3 regions of the Methylobacterium currus genome follow, and region 1 is predicted to be linked to each of the others. Evidence: predicted binding sites of a transcription regulator. Region 1 holds the regulator's gene; each other region holds the start of a gene.
The links. Region 1 encodes LexA, which represses DNA repair genes until DNA is damaged. Its sites were predicted from a motif close to TGTTCNNNNTGTGTTCNG; they were not measured.
Positions count from the first base shown of each region.

Region 2: DA075_RS07925 (LexA family protein) is a predicted target of LexA. The motif match lies at 2,842-2,859, and genes of this name have one in related genera.
Region 3: DA075_RS27615 (ATP-dependent helicase) is a predicted target of LexA. The motif match lies at 4,477-4,494, and genes of this name have one in related genera.

Region 1 is NZ_CP028843.1:122,676-130,146, forward strand. It holds gene DA075_RS00565 (NCS2 family permease) at 1-573, shown strand, start outside; gene DA075_RS00570 (cupin domain-containing protein) at 765-1,949, shown strand; gene lexA (transcriptional repressor LexA) at 2,028-2,780, opposite strand; gene DA075_RS00580 (hypothetical protein) at 2,997-3,236, opposite strand; gene uvrB (excinuclease ABC subunit UvrB) at 3,382-6,183, opposite strand; gene DA075_RS38070 (PAS domain-containing protein) at 6,256-7,368, opposite strand; gene DA075_RS00595 (LysR family transcriptional regulator) at 7,365-7,471, opposite strand, start outside.
Region 2 is NZ_CP028843.1:1,700,801-1,708,271, reverse strand. It holds gene DA075_RS07935 (AIPR family protein) at 1-1,002, opposite strand, end outside; gene DA075_RS07930 (Y-family DNA polymerase) at 1,070-2,365, opposite strand; gene DA075_RS07925 (LexA family protein) at 2,362-2,826, opposite strand; gene DA075_RS07920 (hypothetical protein) at 2,936-3,190, shown strand; gene DA075_RS07915 (hypothetical protein) at 3,348-3,539, shown strand; gene DA075_RS36490 (hypothetical protein) at 3,632-3,790, shown strand; gene DA075_RS07910 (methyl-accepting chemotaxis protein) at 3,848-5,533, opposite strand; gene DA075_RS07905 (Ros/MucR family transcriptional regulator) at 6,074-6,550, shown strand; gene DA075_RS07900 (IS5 family transposase) at 6,918-7,471, shown strand, end outside.
Region 3 is NZ_CP028843.1:6,022,216-6,029,686, forward strand. It holds gene DA075_RS27600 (SOUL family heme-binding protein) at 1-117, opposite strand, end outside; gene DA075_RS27605 (NAD(P)-dependent oxidoreductase) at 122-772, opposite strand; gene DA075_RS27610 (PhoH family protein) at 974-1,690, opposite strand; gene DA075_RS27615 (ATP-dependent helicase) at 2,123-4,465, opposite strand; gene DA075_RS27620 (hypothetical protein) at 4,640-4,888, shown strand; gene DA075_RS27625 (thioesterase family protein) at 4,911-5,474, opposite strand; gene DA075_RS27630 (FAD-binding oxidoreductase) at 5,705-7,123, shown strand.

The DNA of each region.
Region 1 (7,471 bases):
GTGATCCTGGTGTTCTTCCTGGTCGAGCTTTTCGACGCCACCGGCACGCTGATGGGCGTCGCCAACCGGGCGGGCTTGCTCACCGAGGGCAAGATGGAGCGCCTCGACAAGGCCCTGATGGCGGATTCGTCGTCGATCTTCGTCGGCTCGCTGCTCGGCACGTCGAGCACGACGGCGTATCTCGAGAGCGCGTCCGGCGTCGAGGAGGGCGGCCGCACCGGGCTCACCGCCGCGACCGTGGCCGTGCTGTTCCTCGCCTGCCTGTTCTTCGCGCCGCTGGCCGGCTCGGTTCCGGCCTACGCCACGGCGCCGGCCCTGTTCTACGTCGCCTGCCTGATGCTGCACGAACTGGTCGATCTCGACTGGGACGACCTGACCGAGGTGCTGCCGGCCTGCGTCACCGCGCTGCTGATGCCCTTCACCTACTCGATCGCGAACGGCGTCGCCTTCGGCTTCATCACCTACGCGGTGATCAAGCTGCTCACCGGCCGCTTTCGCGACGTGAAGCCGGTGGTGTGGGTGATCGCGGGCGTGTTCCTGTTCAAGTTCGTCGCGACGGGCAGCGCGCATTGAGGAAGCGCAAGTCCTGTCGGATTTTGGCGCGCCGATCGACTTCCGGAAATTTCCATCCGGAAGTCGCATCGCCGGCCAGGCGTCCACCAAACGAAGGACGCCAAGTCGATCCGGAACTCTGATCATGCGCGCGGGCGCCTCAACCGATCAGGACTCGTCGCGATCTCGCGCCCTTTCGTCGAAAGGGCCCCATGGACCAGACCAGCCGCCGCGTCTTCCTCGGAACCCTGGCCGCAGGCGGCAGCTTCGCCGTCGGCGGAGCCTTCGCCGCCCCCGATGACGGTCACGCGGCCGGCGCCGACGTCGCCCCCGCCGGCACCTTCCTGCGCACGATCCCCCGCAAGGCGGGTGAGGCGCCCGCCTTCACGATCTCGCTCGATGCCGGCCCGATCAAGGCGACCTCGGGCGGCTGGGCCCGGGACGTCACGACGCGCCAGCTTCCCATCGCGACCGGGATCGCGGGCGCGCATCTGTTCCTCAATCCGGGCGGCGTGCGCGAGATGCATTGGCACACCTCCGCCGAGTGGGGCTACATCGTCGCCGGCCATTGCCAGGCGACGGTGATCGACGCCGCAGGCGAGATGGAGGTGGTCAATTTCGCGCCCGGGGACACCTGGTACTTTCCCGGCGGCCACGCCCACGCGATCCAGACCCTCGGGACCGATCCGTGCCACGCGATCCTCGCCTTCGACGACGGCCTCTACGGCGAGCACGGCACCTTCGGGCTCTCCGACTGGATGAGCCGCTTCGATCCGGCGATCCTCGGCCACGCTCTCGGCGTGCCGGAGGCGACGCTGGCGGCGCTTCCCCCGGGCGAGACCTACATCATGCAGGGGCCCGTCCTGCCCCTCGACGGCCCGGCCGCGCGCGCCGGGCGGCCCCTCGCGCCGTCGCGGTCGCATCGCTACGGGCTGGCGGGGAGCGAGGCGATCGTGGATGCCGCCGGCAGCACGATGCGGGTGGCGCCCGCGACCGCCTTCCCGGTCTCGTCGGGGATGACAGGCCTCCTCGTCCGGCTCGCGCCCGGCGCGATCCACACCCCGCACTGGCACCCGGGCGCGAACGAGTGGCACTACGTCCTGCGGGGGCGCACGCGCGTGACCTTGTTCGGGCCCGACAAGCGCCTGGCCGTGGCCGAGCTGGGCCCCGGCGACTGCGCCTGCATCCCGCGGGCCTGCGGGCATTCCGTCGAGAATACCGGAACAGAGACGGCCGAGATCGTCGGCGTGCATGACAGCGGCGTCTACAGCGAGACGTCGCTGGCGCTCTGGCTCGCCCAGGCGCCGCGCCACCTTCTCGCCGCCAATCTCGGCCTCGACGAGCAGGGAACCGCCGGCTTTCCGACGGCGTCGCGCGTCTTCAGCCGGCCAGCCTGAGGGCGCCGACGGCTCGCGAGGCATCCGAGCGCAGCATGAAGCGGGCCGACATCAGGCCCGCCTTCCTGTCTGATCGCCTCAATACTTCCGGACCAGGCTCACCAGCCGGCCCTGGATCCGCACCCGGTCCGGCCCGAGCACCCTTGTCTCGTAGGCCGGGTTGGCGGCTTCCAGCGCGATCGAGGAGCCGCGGCGGCGCAGGCGCTTGAGGGTCGCCTCCTCGTCGTCGATCAGCGCCACCACGATGTCGCCGGTATTGGCGGTCTCCTGGCGGCGGATCACCACCAGGTCGCCGTCGAGGATGCCGGCCTCGATCATCGAGTCGCCGCGCACCTCCAGGGCGTAATGCTCGCCGCTGGCCAGGAAGTCCGGCGACATCGCCACCGAGCGGCTCTGGCTCTGGATCGCCGAGATCGGCGTGCCGGCGGCGATCCGGCCCATGACCGGCACGCTGACCGACTGGCCGTTCTCGTCCGACGCCGTCGTCATCGCCGGGATGCCGGCGGGCCGCTTCGGCTCGTGGGCGCGCCCGCCCTCGACCACGCTGGGGTTGAACCGCACCACCTCGGCGCCGGATCCGGTTCCCCCGGATGCGGCCGCGACCGGCCCGGTCCCCGTGTCGGGCAGGCGGATCACCTCGATCGCCCGGGCCCGGTTCGGCAGGCGGCGCAGGAAGCCCCGCTCCTCCAGGGCCGTGATCAGGCGGTGGATGCCCGATTTCGACTTGAGATCGAGGGCGTCCTTCATCTCGTCGAAGGACGGGGGGACACCCGTCTCGCGCATTCTCTGCTGAATGAAGCGGAGCAGGTCCAACTGCTTACGCGTGAGCATGTGACACTCTCATCCCCGCGCTGGCGCGCTCCGGAAACAAATCGCGAACATGGTAAGCGTTCCGCAAGTGTTCCGCAAGCGGGTCTGACACTGCGGCGCGCGAACGCAGCAGAGGGGAGAGAACCCGGCCAGTTCGGGCGATGTCGGACAGGCAAACCGGGCGTGTCCTCGGGGGAAAACCGGCCGGCTCACTGCCGGAGAGACGTTCCGCGGGCGCTATCGGCGGGCCGGCTCCGGCCGGTGCGTGACGAGCGGGTCGGGCGGCGGCTCCGCGGTCGCGGAGAGCGGCCGGTTGACGTCGTCCGCCAGCGAGTCGACATGCGCCGGAGGAGCGGCGGCGACGTCCCTGCCGGCATCGGGCGCCGGGGACTTGCCGGCAATGACCTGGGGCAACCGCAGGCCGGCGGCGGTCGTCTGCGCCGCCTGCGCCAGCACGGGCGCGGGAAGCAGGATCACCGCCACGATGCCGGCACCCAGGATCGACTTCGTCCGACGCTCTCCTCTCGCCGACGGGCGTGGGCATACGAGGAGCCGGAATGGCTCCATCGAAGCCGGTTCGGCATGGCCGGGCGGCTTCCACGACGAGCGCTCCCCTCGCCCCTCAGCCCCGCCCCTTGCGCCCCTTGTATTTCGGCCGCTGGCCCGGGAAGCCCTGCGTCGAGCGGCCGGTCGGGCGTTCGGCGTAGGTGAAGGGCACCTCGCGGTCGGTGCCCGGGCCCATGTCGTCGAGGTCGGGCTCGCGGATGCGGGTGCCCTCGTCGGAGGTACCCTTGCCGCCGGGGCCGTAGCTCAGGGATTCAGGCCCCAAGGAGTCAGGCCCCCTGCGCTTGCGCTTGGCGCCGAAGCGGCCGGCCTCGCGCTCGACCTCGGCCTGTCCGGCCATCGGGTCGTCGGCGATGGCGAGTTCGGTGGCCTGGAGCCGCTTGAGCTCGTCGCGCAGGCGCGCCGCCTCCTCGAAGTCGAGGTCGGCGGCGGCCGTCCGCATCCGCTTCTCGAGGTCGGCCATCACCGCCTTGAGGTTGTGGCCCACCGTCACGGCGGACTTGGCCAGCCCCGTATCGACCTGGACGTGGTCGCGCTCGAAGACGCTCTCCAGGATGTCGGCGATGTTGCGCTTCACGCTCTGGGGCGTGATGCCGTGCTCCGCGTTGTAGGCGAGCTGCTTCTTGCGCCGGCGCTCGGTCTCCGCCATCGCCCGCTCCATCGAGCCGGTGACCTGGTCGGCGTACAGGATGCAGCGGGCCTCGGCGTTGCGGGCGGCGCGGCCGATGGTCTGGATCAGCGAGGTCTCGGAGCGGAGAAAACCCTCCTTGTCGGCGTCGAGGATGGCGACCAGCGCGCATTCCGGGATGTCGAGGCCCTCGCGCAGGAGGTTGATGCCGATCAGCACGTCGAAGGCGCCGAGCCGCAGGTCGCGGATGATCTCGATGCGCTCCAGGGTGTCGATGTCCGAGTGCATGTAGCGCACCCGCACGCCGTTCTCGTGCAGGTACTCGGTCAGGTCCTCGGCCATGCGCTTGGTCAGCGTCGTCACCAGCGTGCGGTAGCCGGCGGCCGCCACCTCCTTCACCTCCCCCAAGAGGTCGTCGACCTGGGAGCGGGCCGGGCGCACCTCGATCACCGGGTCGACGAGGCCGGTCGGCCGGATGACCTGCTCGGCGAAGACGCCGCCGGTCTGCTCCAGCTCCCACTTCGCCGGCGTCGCCGAGACGTGGATCGATTGCGGGCGCATCGCGTCCCATTCCTCGAACCGCAGCGGGCGGTTGTCGAGGCAGGAGGGCAGCCGGAAGCCGTATTCGGCGAGCGTCGCCTTGCGGCGGAAGTCGCCCCGGTACATGCCGCCGATCTGCGAGACCGTGACGTGGCTCTCGTCGGTGAAGACGAGGGCGTTGTCGGGCAGGTACTCGAACAGGGTCGGCGGCGGCTCGCCGGGTTTCCGGCCGGTGAGGTATCGCGAATAGTTCTCGATGCCGTTGCAGGCGCCCGTGGCCTCGATCATCTCGAGGTCGAAGGTGCAGCGCTGCTCCAGGCGCTGGGCCTCGATCAGCCGGCCCATCCGGGTCAGCTCCTCGACCCGCCACTTCAGCTCGTCCTTGATGCCCTTGACCGCCTGCTGCAGCGTCGGGCGCGGCGTCACGTAGTGGCTGTTGGCGTAGACCTTGACGAACTTGAGCGTGTTGATGGTCTTGCCGGTGAGCGGATCGAATTCCGAGATCGACTCGATCTCGTCGCCGAACAGCCCGATGCGCCAGCCGCGGTCCTCCAGGTGGGCCGGCCACAGCTCGATCACGTCGCCGCGCACCCGGAAGGTGCCGCGGGCGAAGTCGGACTGGATGCGCTTGTATTGCAGCGCCACCAGGTCGGCGACGAGCTGCCGCTGCTCGATCTTCTCGCCGAGGCTGACCGTGAACGACATCGCCGTATAGGTCTCGACCGAGCCGATGCCGTAGATGCACGAGACCGAGGCGACGATGATGACGTCGTCGCGCTCCAGGAGCGCCCGGGTGGCGGAGTGGCGCATCCGGTCGATCTGCTCGTTGATCGACGATTCCTTCTCGATGAAGGTGTCGGAGCGCGGAACATAGGCCTCAGGCTGGTAATAATCGTAGTACGAAACGAAATACTCGACGGCGTTGTCGGGAAAGAAGCTCTTGAACTCGCCGTAGAGCTGCGCCGCCAGGGTCTTGTTGGGGGCGAGGATGAGGGCCGGGCGCTGGGTCTCCTCGATGACCTTGGCCATCGTGAAGGTCTTTCCCGAGCCCGTGACCCCGAGCAGCACCTGGTCGCGCTCCTGTCCCTTCACGCCGGCGACCAGCTCGGCGATGGCGCGGGGCTGGTCGCCGGCCGGCGTGAAGTCGGACTTGAGGCGGAACGGGACGCCGCCCTCGGACTTCTGCGGCCGCTCGGGGCGGTGCGGGCGCCACAGCTCGCCGTTCTTGAACAGCGGGTTGCCCTCGGTGAGGAGCCTGGTCAGCGCGTCGACCGTGGCCGAGACGCCCTCGCTCGCGAGCGACCCGCGCTCCTCCACCGCCTCGCCGTCCGGCTCGCGCAGGCCGAGGGCCTGGGCCAGCGCCGGCTCGACATCGGCCGCCGTGCCGTGCGCGAAGGCGGCCTGCGGCGCCTCGCCGAAGCCGGCGGGGGTCGCTTCCTGCACGCGCTTGCCCTTGCGGGCAGGCCCGGAGGGTGCCTTGCCAGAGGGTGCCTTGCCGGAGGGTGGCTTGACGTCGGCCGCGTCCTTGCGCGGACGCCCGCGCTTCGGTGGCTCGGGCGGCGGCTCGATGGCGGGCAGGCGGTCGCGGTTCAGCGCCGGGTTCAAGAGCTCGGCGAGGAACGGATCGAGCGGCTTCAGCTCGGGCTTCGAGGCCTTGCCGGTCGACAGGCGGGGCTTCTTGGGGGCGGGCATGAACCCCATATGGCAACCCCTGCCGGAGCCGGAAAGGGCTCTCGTGACCGCACCTTGACCACCTCGTGCGGCTCACCGCACCTTGGCGACCGCGATCGCGTCGCCCGCGACGAGCACGAAGCCGATGCCGGCCCGGCGCAGGGCCTCGACCGCGGCGTGGCGGCTGCGGGCCGCCGGCCCCTCGTTCCCCTCCTCCAGGCGCCGGATGGTCGAGAGCGAGAGGCTGCTGGCCTCGGCGAGGTCGGTCATCGACCAGCCGAGCAGCCCGCGGGCGGCGCGCAGATGCGCGCCCTGGACCGCCTGCTCCAGGCCGTGCCGCACCGCGCCCGGGGGGACGGGGGCTATGGGGACCGGGCGGATCCGGTCGATCCGGGAATTCAGGCTGGCCCAGGTCTCGATCCGCCCGTCGGTGCCGCGCACCGGGACGAACACGCCCCGGAACAGGCCGCGCTCGCCGCCGGCCAGGGCCAGATGGTTCTCGACCACGAAGGGCTGCCCGGCCTCGACCCGCGAGAGGACGTAATCGTGGGTGCGGGCGCGCTCCTCCGGCACCAGGATCCGGGTCCAGTCGTCGTGGAACTCCTGCTGGGTCAGGCCGGTGAGGGTCAGGAGCTCGCGCGAGGCGATGCGGAGGGAGGCCGAGTAGGGCGAGGCGTGCATCCAAGTCTGCGCCTGCTCGAACAAGGCCCGCTTGCGGCGCTGCTCCTCGCGGTGCAGGCCGGCCATGCGCTCGGCATCCGTCACGTCCAGCACCACCCCGGCCACCGCCCGCGGCCGGCCCTCGGGGGTGAAGTAGGCGGTGCCGCGGTTCGCCAGCATCCGCAGCGACCCGTCGGGCCGGATCACCCGGACGGTGTGATCGTGGAAGACCCCCTCCCGCATCACCACGCTGTTGGCCTCGATGACCGGCCGGTCTTCCGGATGGACGAGGCCGAGGAACACGCCGAAATCCGCCCGCACGCTGCCGGGCTCGAAGCCGAGCAGCCGGTAGAGGCCCGGGGACCAGACCTGCTCGTTGCGGGTGAAATCCCAAGTCCAGCTGCCGGTCAGGCCGTGACCCTCGATCAGCCGCAGGAAATCCCGGTCCGGGAAGTCCAGGCCGGGCAAGACCGCCTCGGTGCGCGGCAGGCCCGTGGCCTGGCGGATCTCCGCCGGGAGGCCGCGCGGCGGGACGAGCCGGCTCACGGCAGCCTCGCATCGATCGGGCGCGGATCGACCGGCTCCGGCCCGGTGGCGGCCCGGGGCAGCGGATCCTCGGCCCCGAGCGGGGCGGGCAGGTCCCGGTCCC
Region 2 (7,471 bases), 1.6 Mb from region 1:
AAACAGTTCAGGGTTCGTAGCTACAGTCTCCTGGATGCCATTATTGACTTGCGTTGAGTCGCCCAGAAACATTCGTATGTTTCTTGAAAAGAGGCGATGGCCGAATTTTCCATGCAAATCAGCAAGATCACTCGCTGCGATTTGCCCATAAAATGCTTTGACTGGCTCTCTTACCTCGCCCCACTCGAACAGAGTTATAGGTGAAGAGATACTTGCGCCTGCAGCTCCTTGCTGTAGCATGGAATATAACTGCGACTGATTTATAACCTGGGACGACAGCAGTTCCCGTGTCTCATCTACTTCATCAATAAAACTATCGATTGCGGATCTGCTTTCTTCAGAAAAATTAGCGGATCCCGAATAAACGACCACAGCAACAACTTTGCTTGCTTGATTTATAGCAATATCAATTTCTTTGCTTCTTTTCTTAACTTTATCATTAAATTCAATAAATCTACTGCTCAATAGATCTTTACATCCTTTGATAAATTTTAGTATATCGCCTAACTCCACCGATCCAGCGTGCTTAGTGTTCCACTTCGATTGCACTACATACAATATCTGTTCATTCTTATCGTAATAAATCGCATCGACGCCATTATCGCCGAACCCATCGGTTATGGATGACCCTGCAGTTACAGGATCAGCTCCAGTGAGATAGGCAATAGCATATGCAGCTACTCCTCTACTTAATTTGTTAATCTCCAGATCTTCACCTACACTTTTTATATCGGAGACATCAATATTTGGTATATATATAGATTTAATATTGTCACAAATTTGTCTATGTTGAATTACCGCCATATGTCTATTCCTTTCTTTCAAGTTACCGTCTGATGGGATGGATTTCTGATCCCGGAAAAAATTGATTCGATCGATTATAAAATTAATCCGTGCAACGATCAAGCCAGCAATCCACACTTGGAATCCGACGTAATTCGCCTCGCTTTGACATGGATCGCCCCCCCCCCGACGCTGTTGCCTTACCGTGTCACGGAACATGAGGATGCGATGGAAAGTGCAAGCTGGCCGATGATTGTGCGCGTAAGATGGAGCTTGTCCTTTGCGCTCACTGCATCGCCGACACATTCGGCACCTCGCTCAACCGCGTCGTGAACCGCGGCGAGCGCATCTCGAACTTCGTCGACCAGGTGCGCTTCTCAACCAGCCCCGCCCGCGCCGGTACCACGGCGCCACGCCCGAACCGGCTGTTGCAGGTGTCCATCGCTGCCATGAGCTTGCCGGACTTCTCCCGGTCGAGAGCGTCGAACAGCGGGCGCGGGGCCTCGTCGAGCGGCACGAGGTCGGTCGTGACGAGCCCGGCCTTGCTGTAGCGCCAGGGCGTCGGCCCCTGCTCCTTCCAGGTCTTCGCCACGCCATGAAGGGCAGCCTGGATGAGGTGGCGGCTGTCGTTCGTCGCTTCGGGCAGGTGCACGACGGTCGAGACCGAGCGCATCGAGTCACCGCGGTCGTGTTCGCTGGTGTGGTAGAAGACCGTCACGGCCGAGACCGCGAGCCCGTCGCGCCGCAGCTTCTCGCCCAGCCGCGTGGCATGCGCCGCCACTGCCTGTTCGAGCACCGTCCGCTCCATGATGCGGGACGAGAACGAGCGGGTCACCGCGCAGCCCTTGCGCCTGGCCGGTACGATCTCGAGCGGCAAGCAGGCGCGGCCGCGCAGCTCATGGATGATCCGCTCGCCCACCACCGTGAGCGACTGGCGGGCCGGCCGGGGATCGAGGTCGCGCAGGTCCGCCACCGTGTCGACGCCCATGGCGGTCAGCCGGGCCAGCGAGGCGCGCCCGATCCCCCAGACCTCCCCGACCGAGATCCCGACCATCCAGGCGGCGCGCTCGGCCTCGTCCGAGAGGTCGCACACGCCGCCGAGCTCTGGGATGGTCTTGGCGATGTAGTTGGCGAGCTTGGCGAGCGTCTTCGTCGGCCCGATGCCGACGCAGGTCGGCAGGCCGGTCCACTGGCGCACCGTGGAGCGGAGATCCCGCGCCAGCGCAACCCGGTCACGCTCGCGCACGTCCGAGAGATCCAGAAAGCTCTCGTCGATGGAGTAGATCTCCACGTCCGGCGCGAACTGCCGGTAGACCGTGTTGGCCCTCGCGCTCATGTCGCCGTAGAGGGCATAGTTTGAGGAGAAGACGCGCACGTTCTTCTGGCGGCACAGGTTGCGGATCTTGAAGAAGGGCTCGCCCATCTTGATCCCAAGCGCCTTGGCCTCGGCGGTCCGCGCGATGGCGCAGCCGTCGTTGTTCGAGAGCACGATCACCGGCACGCCCGTGAGCTTCGGATCGAACACGCGCTCGCAGGAGCAGTAGAAGCTGTTGCCGTCGATCAGCGCGATCGCCCGGCTCATCGCTTGAGGCTCGCCCGAGCCTTCACGTGGTGCCAGCGCACCGAGAGCAGCAGCACGCCCCAGAGCAGGCCTTCCTCGAGATCCTCGACGGCGAAGTCCTGATCCATCTCCGGGTTGTCGAACGTGAGCGCCAGCCGGTTGCCGGTCATCACCAGGCGCTTGAGGCTCATTTCGCCGTTGACCACTGCGACCACAACCGCACCGGAGGAGGGCGAGAGCGAGCGGTCGACCACGGCCAGATCCTCGTCGTGGATGCCGGCGCCCTTCATGCACCAGCCGCGCACGCGCCAGATGAAGGTGGCGGGCGGGTTCGGCACGAGCCAGCGCGGCAGCTCCAGCGCGCCCTCGATGAAGTCCTCGGCCGGGCTCGGGAAGCCAGCGCACAGGGTCGGGAGCATGAACGGAATCCGCACGAGCCCGCCCGCATCCGCCGCCTCTGCACCGACCCGATAGAGACTCACGCGCGCCCTCCGTGTTAGAACACAAAGAGAACAAACAGGCCGGAGGTTCCCGGTCAAGGCCGAGCTTCGAGCCTGTGCGGAGCGGGGACTGCAGGATCAGGAGATCGTGATGGGCATGTGGACGACGTTCATGGTGCAGACGTTCGAGATCCACCGGAAGCGGCTGCGGCCGGGCAACCGGGATGTGGCGCCGACGGAGAATGGAGCGCTCAAACGCGCCGAGGCGATCGCCGGGCGGATGCCGGGAGCAGCGGCCCTGCGCATCGTGGCGGATGACGAGACGGGTGAGCTGGAGAGCGTCGCGATCCTCGGTCAGTTCGGCGAGGTGCCGGAGGACTTCGCGGAGCAGGTGAGCGGCGGGTAGTCGCCTAGAACGCCGCGCCGGCGTCACCACGCTTGATCTGGATGGGTTGCGAAAAATGATGGGCTCAGCGCCCGGCAAGGTTGGGGGGTCGTGGTGCGCGCACGATCGCGGGTTGCTCCAAGCTACCGTATGCTCGGCACCGAACAGGAGGACGAGCTTGTACAAGGTGACAGGAACAGACCCGACCGGCCGCACACTGGCCTTCGCATGCGGCACGGACTTGCAGGCGCTGGATAAAATCCGGGAGCTGATGTCACGAGGCTTCCGCGACATCTCGGTTGCCGATCCGAAAGGGCAGCAGCAGAGCGGGGCTGCGTTCGAGCGAACGATCGGTTCAGAGTACGGCTGAAACCATTTGAGCCCAAAGATGCCCGAGGCGGACCACACCGCGGCCACCCTGCCTGGCCATAGCTGCGCTCCGATCAATCCAGGGCTTCACCCATGCAGAACCTGCGCGCCGCGATCCTGACCGTTGTCGGCATCGCCCTTATCGCCCTCGCCATGGCCGCGGTGGCAGAGCGGGACATGCAGGCGCGCCTGGAGCGCGCCCTGCTGCCCGCGGCTGTGGTTCAGACGGTGAGCAGCGTGTCGGGAGCGTAGTAGCGCTCCACGTCCTGCGCGCTGCCTGTCGTGGCAGACAGCGCGCACGGGTCGGTTTTAGGCGGCCCTGACGGTGGCGAGGAAGCGGGCGACCTCCGCGCCGAGATACTCGGACTGGCGCGAAAGCTCGGAGGCCGAGGCCAGCACTTGGCTCGCCGCCGCCCCAGTCTCCTCCGCCGCGCCCGCCACCCCGGCGATATTGCCCGTCACCTCGCCGGTGCCGGCCGCCGCCTGGCTCACGTTACGCACGATCTCACGGGTTGCCGCGCCCTGCTCCTCCACGGCCGCCGCAATTGAGGTCGCGACCCCAGAGATCTCCTCGATCCGGGCGGTGATCTGGCCGATCGCTCCCGCCGCCTGACCCGTCGAGGCCTGGATCGCCGCGATCTGGCTGGTGATCTCCTCGGTGGCCTTCGCGGTCTGGCCAGCGAGTTCCTTCACTTCGGCGGCCACCACCGCGAAGCCGCGCCCCGCCGCCCCGGCGCGGGCCGCCTCGATCGTGGCGTTGAGCGCCAGGAGGTTGGTCTGCGCGGCGATCGACGAGATCAGCCCGACCACGTCGCCAATGCGGGCAGTAGCCTCGGTCAACGCACGGACCTGATGCACGGTCTGCCCGGCTTCGGTCACAGCCGCCTGAGCGAGCCGCGCGGAGCCGTCGACTTGGCGGCCGATCTCGCTCACCGAGGCGCCGAGCTCCTCCGCCGCCGCCGCTACCGTGCCCACGTTCGACGAAGCCTCTTCCGCCGCGGCCGCCACGGCGGTGGACTGCGCGGCCGTTTGGGTCGCGGTCGCAGTCATGGTCTGAGCGGTGGCCTGGAGCTCGGTTGCAGAGGCTGAGACCTGGCCGACGATGCCGCCGACGGCCCGCTCGAAGGCATCCGCCATCTGGCGCATGCCGGCGCGGCGCTGCTCCTCGGCCGAGGCACGGGCCAGAGCGGTTTCCTCTTCGAGCCGGCGGGTATGGATGAGATTGTCCTTGAACACCTGCACAGCAGCGGCCATCGCGCCGATCTCGTCGCGCCGGTCGGCACCATGAACCGCAACTGTCGTGTCGCCGGCCGCGAGCGTGCTCATCGTTGCCGTCATCCGGGTAATCGGCTGCGAGACTCGCAGCAGGCTGAACAGCATCGAACCTAATGCAGCAATCAGCGCGATGGCCATGGCGAGATAGGTAACCCGAGTCGCACCATCCGCGCTCGCCACGGTCGCGTCGGCTTCATTCTGCGCGCCCTGCCGGTTCAGAGTGATGGCTTGTCCGATAATATCAGCCAGTGCGGTGTAGATCTTCACGACATCCTGGCTCGTAATCTCAGCTAACGCTTCGGTTTGACGACCTGAATCCATCAGCTGCACGGCGCGTTTGCCGACGGCATCGAACTGGGTCCAGGTTTGCACGAAGCGGTCATACAGAGCACGCTCCTCAGGCGAGGAGATCAGAAGCTCGTAACGCTTGCGTGCCGCGGCAAGCATCACGTCCGTATCCAGATATTGCTTTTTGTGTACAGCGAGTTGCTCGGCATCTCGCGTCGCAGCTACTAGCCGGTACTGCTTCACGCGCGCGCCATCCACTCCCGACTTCAGTTCACCGAGCATCTGCACAGAGGGCAGCCAGTTGCCTGCAACTTCGGTCGCGCTTAGGCGGATGGCGCTGAGCTTGATCAGCGTGAGGGCGCTCTCGCCCACGACGATGACCACCAGCAAGCCAAAAAGGCCGGTGAGTGCGGCCTTGATCGAGATACGCATCAGAAATCCGAGGAGGCTAAACGCTAACGCTGGATCTCATAAAATCCACCGTTGGTTACTGGGCCGCTAACTTCTCTGCCTAGAATTCCTCATACGGCCCTTTTGTTGTTTAATGCGGCCTTCTCGAGAGCGGTGACACTCCCTGGCAGGCTTGCCCTTCTCGCAATATCAATTGTTTCTGGTCCAATACCTCACGCAACGGACGCGTTGTGTGTGGGCGGCGGCGCCAAGCTCTAAGGTCGTGCGGCGAAATCGATCGTCGGCACCCGCGCCGCGCCGCACCTCGGCGCGCGACTCTCTAGCCTCTCAACACCATGACGGTATCCGTTGGGCGGGTGTTTCTGTGCAGTCGAAACTGATGGCGACTCGCCCCTCGTTTGGGCGTCTCTTCATATGTTCTTGATATGTGCCTGCATCGACGATGCTGCGCCGGTCCGGTGCGAATTTATATCGCTTGACCTCGTGAAAGACAGACCGCATCACGAGCATGTCTCAAAAATGGAAAATAATATGGACGACGCGGCCTCTATCATATCTCCCATGATCGAGCTGACGAGCGATATCGTCGGCGCTTACGTCTCGAAGAACAACGTCCCGATGGCAGAGCTGCCCGGCCTGATCGCCTCCATTCATGCGTCGCTTGCCGGGCTCAACAAGCCGCAAGCCGCACCGGAGGAGGATCACAAGGTCACCGCCGCGCAGATCCGGAAGTCGGTCACGCCCGACGCAATCACGAGCTTCTTGGACGGCAAGCCGTACAAGAGCCTTAAGCGGCACCTCACGACCCGTGGGCTCACCCCGGAGGAGTATCGACAGAAGTTCGGCCTACCCTTCGACTACCCGATGGTCGCGGCCAGCTACGCGGCCCAGCGCTCCGAGCTCGCCAAGAGCCTGGGGCTCGGCCAGATCCGGCGTGACCAGGCGGCCGGGCGGAAGGCTGAGGTCGAGGCGAAGGCGGCCGAACCCACGCCGGTCCGCCGCGGTCGGCCCAAAAAGGTCGAGGCCGCCGCCGAGTGACATCAATCTAGTAGTCATATTACCTAGTGCATCCCGCTAAAATCCCGCCGCTTCGATGCTAATTTTATCGGAATTGGATGTGGCTGGTCTTTGAGCGGGATGCGCAATAGCTTAGCCGACGTGCGCTATGACAAAAAATTGTAGTTACCAACCATCATTTCCGGTCAGCAATATTAATGATTGCCGCGGAGATGAGCCCAGCCTCTGCGCATTTGATATTTATGGCTGCAGAAGAGATGCTTAGGTCAATCGTGCCGCGAGAGGGCATCCATCTACCCCTAGATATTGCCAATTAGATCAATACAGACAATGCAAAATAGTTTAGAGCGTGTTATGAACTTATGAGGTAGCGTGGGTGTTGAGGGGTATGAGCGCCGATCGCCCCGCCTACCCGTCCGACGTGTCCGATGAAGAATGGGCGCTGGTCGCCCCCTATCTGGCGCTGCTGCGCGAGGACTCGGGCCAGCGCGACCACGACCTGCGCGAGGTGTTCAACGGGCTGCGCTACATCGTCAAGACGGGTGCGCCGTGGCGCTTCATGCCCCACGACCTGCCGCCCTGGGCGGCGGTCTACCAGCAGACCCAGCGCTGGTTGGCGGCTGACTGCTTTGGCGAGGTGGCGGGTGATCTGCGGGCCGTGCTGCGGCAGGCGGCGGAACGCGAGCCAGAGCCCTCAGCCGTCATCCTGGACAGCCGCACCCTGCGCTCGTCGCCTGAGAGCGGCGAGCGGGCGGGCTACGATGGCGCCAAGCGCAAGCGCGGCTCCAAGCTGCATCTGGCGGTCGACACGCCGGGCCATATCGTGGCGCTGCACGTCACGCCCGCTGACGTCGACGACCGCAGCCAGGTCGGTGCGTTGACGTGCGCGGTGCAGGCGGAGACGGATGGCAGCGTGAAGAAGGCGTTCGTCGATCAGGGCTA
Region 3 (7,471 bases), 650 kb from region 1:
GCCGCGGTCGAGCGTCTCGACCACCGCGTAGCGGGGCTGATCGTAGAACGACCGGATGCCGAACACGCCGAGGACCGATTCGATCAGCGTGACGGCATAGTAGAGGATCTTGTCCATGGGATCAGACCGGGAGCGGGTGGCTGATCAGCACGACGGCGCGCCGGACATGCTCGCCGCTCTCGATCTCCCGGGTGATGAACTGCGCCACGTCCGCCCGGGCGATCAGCCCATTCTTCCAGGAGGACGGCCGGTCGAGCACCTGGTAGCGCCCGGTCGCAGGCCCGCCGGTGAGCACGCCGGGGCGGACGAAGGTCCAGTCGAGGGTGCTGCGGCGGATGCGCATTTCCTGCGCATCCTTGTCGTCATAGGCACGGCCGAAGACGAGGCGGAACGGCAGCCGTTGCAGCGGACCGATCGCCGAGCGGCTGTCGCCGGTGCCGAAGCCGGTCACCGCCACCAGCCGGCGCACGCCCGCCGCCTCCATCGCCGGAACCAGCACGTTGGTGGCGTCCGAGAAGAGCCGCACCGTCCCGAACAGGTCGCGGAACGGCACGCCGAGGGCCTGCACCACGGCATCGATCCCGTCGAGCGCCCCGGCGATGTCGGGAGCCGACAGGGCGTCGCCGGGAAACCGTTCGAGATTCGGGTCTGACAGCGCGATCTTGCCCGCCGAGCGGGCGAAGGCCCGCACCCGATGCCCCGCGGCAAGCGCGGCCTTGACGGTCTCCAGGCCGATGCCCTGGCTGGCGCCGATGACGAGGAGATGAGCCATGGATGCGTCCTGGGTCAGCGTAAGGAGGCGGTCGACCCTAGGAAGCGTTCGGGCGTGCGATGGTTGCTGGCGCCAGGGCAGATTTCGGGGGTTGCGATGATGTGCCCGGGAAGAGGGCGGCCAGACGCTACGGCCATCGGGATCGGAGTGACGCGCCTGAAACGACCTGCCCGGCCCTCCGGCCGGGCAGGCGTCGCGATCTCAGACCCGCGCCTCCTCGAAGGCCCGTACCCATTCGGCGCAGATCCCTGAGCGCACGATGTCGTCCAGGCCGAACTCGACGATCGGGATCGGCATCATCCGGCTCTTGACCAGATGGATCACGGTGCGCAGGCCCGAGGTCTCGCGCAGGTCGGTCTGGGACACGTCGCCGTTGATGATGACCTGGGTGTCGTCGCCGATCCGGGTCAGGAACATCTTGATCTCGGCCGGGGTGGTGTTCTGGGCCTCGTCGAGGATCACCAGGCAGTTCTTGAAGGTGCGTCCGCGCATCACCTCGAAGGGGACGACCTCGATCTCGCGGGCCTTGACGGCGATCTCGAAGGCGCCGTCGCCCATGCGCTCCTTCATGGTCTCGGTGAGGGGGGCGACCCAGGGCGCGATCTTCTCCTCGAGGCTGCCGGGGAAGAAGCCGAGGGATCGGCCGGAGGGCACGTTCGGCCGGGTGATCACCACCTTGGCGACGCGGCGCTGGCGCAGCAGGTCTGCGGCGCGGGTTCCGGCGATGTAGGTCTTGCCGGTGCCGGCGGGGCCGAGAACGATGACTTGCGGGTGGGACCCGAGGGCTTCCAGATACTCGGCCTGGCGGGCCGTCATCGGCTGGATCGGTGGCGGGTTGCGCTCTTCCTCGAAGCGAGTGCGGTGCACCCGGATCGGGCGGTCATCAACCAGTTCAAGTCGTGCGCGTCGTCTCTTCACGGATCAACACTCCCACTGGACTTGCGGTGCCGATTATCGTGTGCCCTCTCGTGTCCCAGATCTCCTTTGGTCTTGTGACGACTCAAAGCCTCATCGGCCGCAACGGTTCCGGTCGGGGTTGACGCAGGCGGTGGACAAGTCCGCCTGTTTCATCCGACAGGGTAAGCAGCCGATGATGAACGAGCAATTGTCGCGCCGCACCATGCCCCTGCGAAACCGGAGGGGCATCGTACGGAGCGACGAATTGTGATGAAAACCACACAGAGGTGGAGTGAGCCGACGCTGGAGGATGGGCGGCGTCGGCGCGGACCGTGAGGACCGGCTGGCCGGATGAGCTCGCCACCTGATCGCCGCTCCCGGTTGGCCCGCATACGGGAGCGAGGTCCCGCAGACGGAACGTAGATCCCGCAGACGGGCGCCCGCGGGACCGCTTCAGCCCGGCTGGACGAAGCTGTCGAGGACCATCTTCCGGCCGGCCTTGTCGAAGTCAACGGTGAGCTTGTTGCCGTCGACGGCCGCCACCGAGCCCGGTCCGAATTTGGTGTGGAAGATGCGTGCGCCGGGCTCGAAGGCCGACGGCGTGCCGGTGGATTTGGCCACCAGCGTGCCCTCGATCTGCTGCGGCCCGCGCCGGCCGGGCGCCGCACTGCGCCCGCCCCCGCCGAACCGGTCCTGGGCGGCGGCCTGGGCCTGAGCCCGCTGCCAGCCCGGGGTGGAGTAGGACGAGCCGAAGGCCGGCGCCTGCCGGTCGAACCGCGACGGGCCCTGCGAGAAGCTCGCGGGCGCGTCGAGCACCGCGACGCTGGCCTCGGGCAGCTCGTCGATGAATCGGCTCGGCACGGTCGAGGACCACAGGCCGTGGATGCGCCGGTTGACCGCGAAGGAGATCTTGGCCCGCTTGCGCGCCCGGGTCAGGCCGACATGGGCGAGGCGCCGCTCCTCCTCCAGCCCCGCCCGACCGCTCTCGTCGAGGGCGCGCTGGTTCGGAAAAAGGCCGTTCTCCCAGCCGGGAAGAAAGACGGTGTCGAACTCGAGGCCCTTCGCCGCGTGGAGCGTCATCAGGCTCACCCGGTCGCCGCCCTCGGCCTCGTTGGCATCCATGACCAAAGAGACGTGTTCGAGGAAGCCGGCGAGGTCCGGGAACTCCTCCATCGAGCGCACCAGCTCCTTCAGGTTCTCCAGCCGGCCGGCGGCGTCGGCGGTGCGCTCCTTCTGCCACATCTCGGTGTAGCCGGATTCCTCCAGGATCGTCTGCGCCACCTCGGTGTGCGGCTGGTCCTCCAGGAGCTTGGCCCAGCGGGAAAAGCTCTGGCACAGGGCGCGCAGGGTCGAGCGGGGCTTGGGCTTCAGCTCCTCGGTCTCGCTCATCATGCGGGCGGCCTGGAGCAGCGGCACCTTGGCGCGCCGCGCCAGGCCGTGCAGCGCCTGGAGCGTCGCGTCGCCCAAGCCCCGCTTCGGCGTGTTGAAGATCCGCTCGAAGGCGAGGTCGTCAGAGCCGTTGGCGACGATGCGCAGGTAGGCCAGGGCGTCGCGGATCTCGGCCCGCTCGTAGAAGCGCGGGCCGCCGACCACCCGGTAGGGCAGGCCGAGCTGGACGAAGCGGTCCTCGACCTCGCGCATCTGCGCCGAGATGCGCACCAGCACGGCGATCTCCGACAGCGCGTGGCCCTTGGCCTGCAGGCTCTCGATCTCCTCGCAGACGAGGCGCGCCTCCTCCTCCGAATCCCAGGCGCCGGTGACCGTGACCTTCTCGCCCTCCGGGCTGTCGGTGCGCAGGGTCTTGCCGAGGCGGCCCTCGTTATGGGCGATCAGCACCGAGGCGGCGGCCAGAATGTGGCCGGTCGAGCGGTAGTTGTTCTCCAGCCGCACCACCAGCGCGCCGGGGAAGTCGTGCTCGAAGCGCAGGATGTTGTCGACCTCGGCACCGCGCCAGCCATAGATCGACTGGTCGTCGTCGCCGACGCAGGCGACGTTGCGGTGGCCCTGCGCCAGCAGGCGCAGCCAGAGATACTGGGCGACGTTGGTGTCCTGATACTCGTCGACCAGGATGTAGCGGAACCGCTGCTGGTAATTGGTCAGCACATCCGGGTTCTCGCGCCACAGCCGAAGGCAGAGCAGCAGCAGGTCGCCGAAATCGACCGCGTTCAGTGCCCGCAAGCGCTCCTGATAGGCGGCGTAGAGCGTTCCGCCCTTGCCGAAGCCGAAGGCGCCGGCCTCGCCCGCCGGCACCTGCTCGGGGCCGAGGCCGCGGTTCTTCCAGCCGTCGATCGTGCCGGCGAGGCTGCGGGCGGGCCAGCGCTTCTCGTCGAGGTCGGCGGCGGCGATCACCTGCTTCAGCAGCCGGAGCTGGTCGTCGGTGCCGAGGATCGTGAAGTCGGAGCGCAGGCCCACCAGCTCGGCGTGGCGGCGCAGGATCTTGGTGCCGATGGCGTGGAAGGTGCCGAGCCACGGCATCCCCTCCCCGGCCGGGCCGATGAGGGCGCCGATGCGCTCCTTCATCTCCCGGGCGGCCTTGTTGGTGAAGGTCACCGCCAGGATGTCGAAGGGCCGGGCGCGGCCGGTGGCGATCAGGTGGGCGATGCGGGTGGTGAGCACCCGGGTCTTGCCGGTCCCGGCGCCGGCGAGCACCAGCACCGGCCCTTCCGTCGCCTCGACGGCGCGGCGCTGCTCGGGGTTGAGCCCCGTGAGATAGGGCGCGTCCTGGGGCACCACCGCAGCGCGGGCGCGGGCGGAGATCGAGGTGGGGGCGGTCCCGGCCGGGAAGTCGCGAGTCATGCCCGCATCACTGGACCAAAACGCGAACGGCGTCGAGAGCGGTGGGCGCATCCCTCTTTCGCCGAGCACCGCACCCTTGTACCGCACCCTTGTACCGCACCCTCGCACCGGAACCTTGCAGGAACCTCGGCGTCGTCCCTCACGGACAGGCCATCGGTTTTCGAAAGGTATCCCATGCGCGCCCACAGCCTCCTGATCCTGGCGCTCGTCGCCATGCCGTTCCCGGCGCTGGCGCAGAATCAGGTTCCCGCCAACCGCTCCCAGCAATCCGTCGAGGGGATCAACCGCTCGATCGAATCGCGGGCCGAGTCACGCAGCATCCAGCAGCAGAACCGGTTCGAGACCAACCAGCTTCAGGGCCAGATCCAGCGCCAGCAGAGCCTGCCGCCGCCGCCGGCGCCGATCATCGTGCCGGGTCGCTGACCCGTCACGGGTCGCCGACCCGTCAGTGCCTCACCCGGGCGCCGGCAGCCGCGAAGGCCATGGTGTCCGGCCGGGCATGGCCGCGGGCCGGGACGCCGATCACCCGGCCGAGATCGTCGGGCCGCGGCAGCCGGGCATGCGAGCCGAGCATGACCGAGAGATTGGCCTGGATGTCCTCCGGGAACGGCGCCACGCGCCGCGTCGCCGGATCGACGTGGAGGGACAGGTTCTCGGAGGTGGCGGCGACCCAGCCCTCGGTGGCGTGGCGGATCTCGGAGTAGAAGTGGATCCGCTTCTCGTCGAAGGCGATGAGCTGCAGCGTCACCCGCACGGGATCGTCCAGGATCAGCTCGCGGCGGTAGCGCACATGGACCTCGGCCGCGAAGGTCGTGCCGCGACCGGTCTCCATGTAGTCGGGCCCGAGGCCGACGACGCCGAACGCCTCGTCCACCGCCCGGTCGAACAGGACGTGGTAATACGCCATGTTCAGGTGGCCGTTGTAATCGATCCAGCCCGGCTCGATCGCCATCGTGGACGACACGAACGGCGCGAAGAAGAAGACCGAGGCGGGACGGTCGTCAGCCATTGTGGGGCTCCCGGTGAGCGCAGGCGGGATGACAAGGGCGCCCTGGGACGTACCACGCTTGGGTGAGGGATGCATCCCCGGATGCCTTGCACCTTGGGGCAAGGTGCCAGCCACGGAGCGCACTTCTCCGTGACCGGGCCTCCGGATATGCCGGCCGGGACACGGCTGCTAGAGTGGCCGGCAAAAGGCCGGTCCCGTCCGGTCGCCAGAGAACGTCCGGGAGACCCGCCATGAACGCCCCGAGCCCCGCCCCGTCGCGCGAGCGCCCTGGTCCCGAGACCGTGGACGCCGTCATCCGCGAGCTGACCGCGCAGTTCGGCAACCGCGTCGTCACCTCGCAGGCGGTGCGCGAGCAGCATGCCAGCACCCTGACCTGGGTCGCCAACCAGCCGCCGGACGCGGTGGTCTATGCCCAGAGCACCGAGGACGTGCAGGCGATCGTGCGTGTCTGCGCCGCCCACAAGATGCCGGTCGTCGCCTTCGGCACCGGCACCTCGCTCGAGGGCCACGTCAACGCGCCGTTCGGCGGCATCTCGATCGACATGAGCGGGATGAACAAGGTGCTGGCGGTCCACGCCGAGGACCTCGACTGCGTGGTCCAGCCCGGCGTGACCCGCAAGGCGGTGAACGAGCACCTGCGCGACCAGGGCCTGTTCTTCCCGATCGATCCGGGCGCCGACGCCTCGCTGGGCGGCATGGCGGCGACCCGGGCGTCCGGCACCAACGCGGTGCGCTACGGCACGATGAAGGACAACGTCCTGTCGCTCACGGCCGTGATGCCGAACGGCGACATCGTTCGCACCAGCCCGCGGGCGCGCAAGACCTCGGCCGGCTACGACCTCACCCGGCTGCTCGTCGGCTCGGAGGGCACCTTCGGCATCATCACCGAATTGACCCTCAAGCTCGCCGGCATCCCGGAGGCGATCTCCGCCGGCGTCTGCCCCTTCCCGAGCATCAAGGCGGCCTGCGACGCCGTCATCGTGACGATCCAGTCCGGCCTGCCGGTGGCGCGGATCGAGCTCCTCGACGAGGTCCAGGTCGCGGCCTGCAACGCCTACTCGAAGCTGACCCTGCCGGAGACCCCCCTGCTCCTGGTCGAGTTCCACGGCACCGACGCCAGCGTGCGCGAGCAGGCCGAGCGCTTCGGCGAGATCGCGGCGGAGTTCGAGGGCGGTCCCTACGAGTGGGCGACGAAGGCCGAAGACCGCACCCGGCTCTGGCAGGCGCGCCACGACGTCTACTGGGCGGCGGTCGGCATGCGGCCGGGGGCGCGGGTCATCGCCACCGACGTCTGCGTGCCGATCTCGCGGCTCGCGGAATGCGTCGACGCGACCAAGCGCGACATCGTCGAGAGCGGCATCACGGCGCCGATCGCCGGCCATGTCGGCGACGGCAACTTCCACACCTCGCCGCTCGTGATGATGGACGATCCCGACGAGATCGCCCGGGTCACCGGCTTCATCGAGCGCCTGGTCGCCCGCGCCATCGCCATGGAGGGCACCTGCACCGGCGAGCACGGCATCGGCCAGAAGAAGATGCGCTTCATGGAGCTGGAGCACGGGCCGGAGGCGCTGAACCTGATGCGGACGCTGAAGCGGGCGATCGACCCGGATAACATCATGAATCCGGGGAAGGTCGTGGCGGTGTAAGCGGCGCCGGATGGAGCCTGCGGACCCCGCGGATGTCTGCGCCCAGGCCAGCATCCGCGGGTGGGTTTCCCGTTCAGGCCGTTTCGCCTCCACGGATCCTCGCGGTTCGGGGCCGGTGCACCGAGACCAAGCGGGACCCCAGGCATGGCAGGCGGGGGCGTGTCCCTCGGAGTGGTGTGGCTGATCGGCAGCGAGAGATCCCGCCTGCGCGCCCTCCAAAGCGCTGGACCAGGCGGGATCCTTGCAGGGCCAAGCCTTGGGCGGTGACGGGTCAGGATCGGGTTGCGGGCACCATGGCTACGTGCCCCTGCCCTACGCCCTCGGCCGTTGTCCGGGACCAACGAGCAC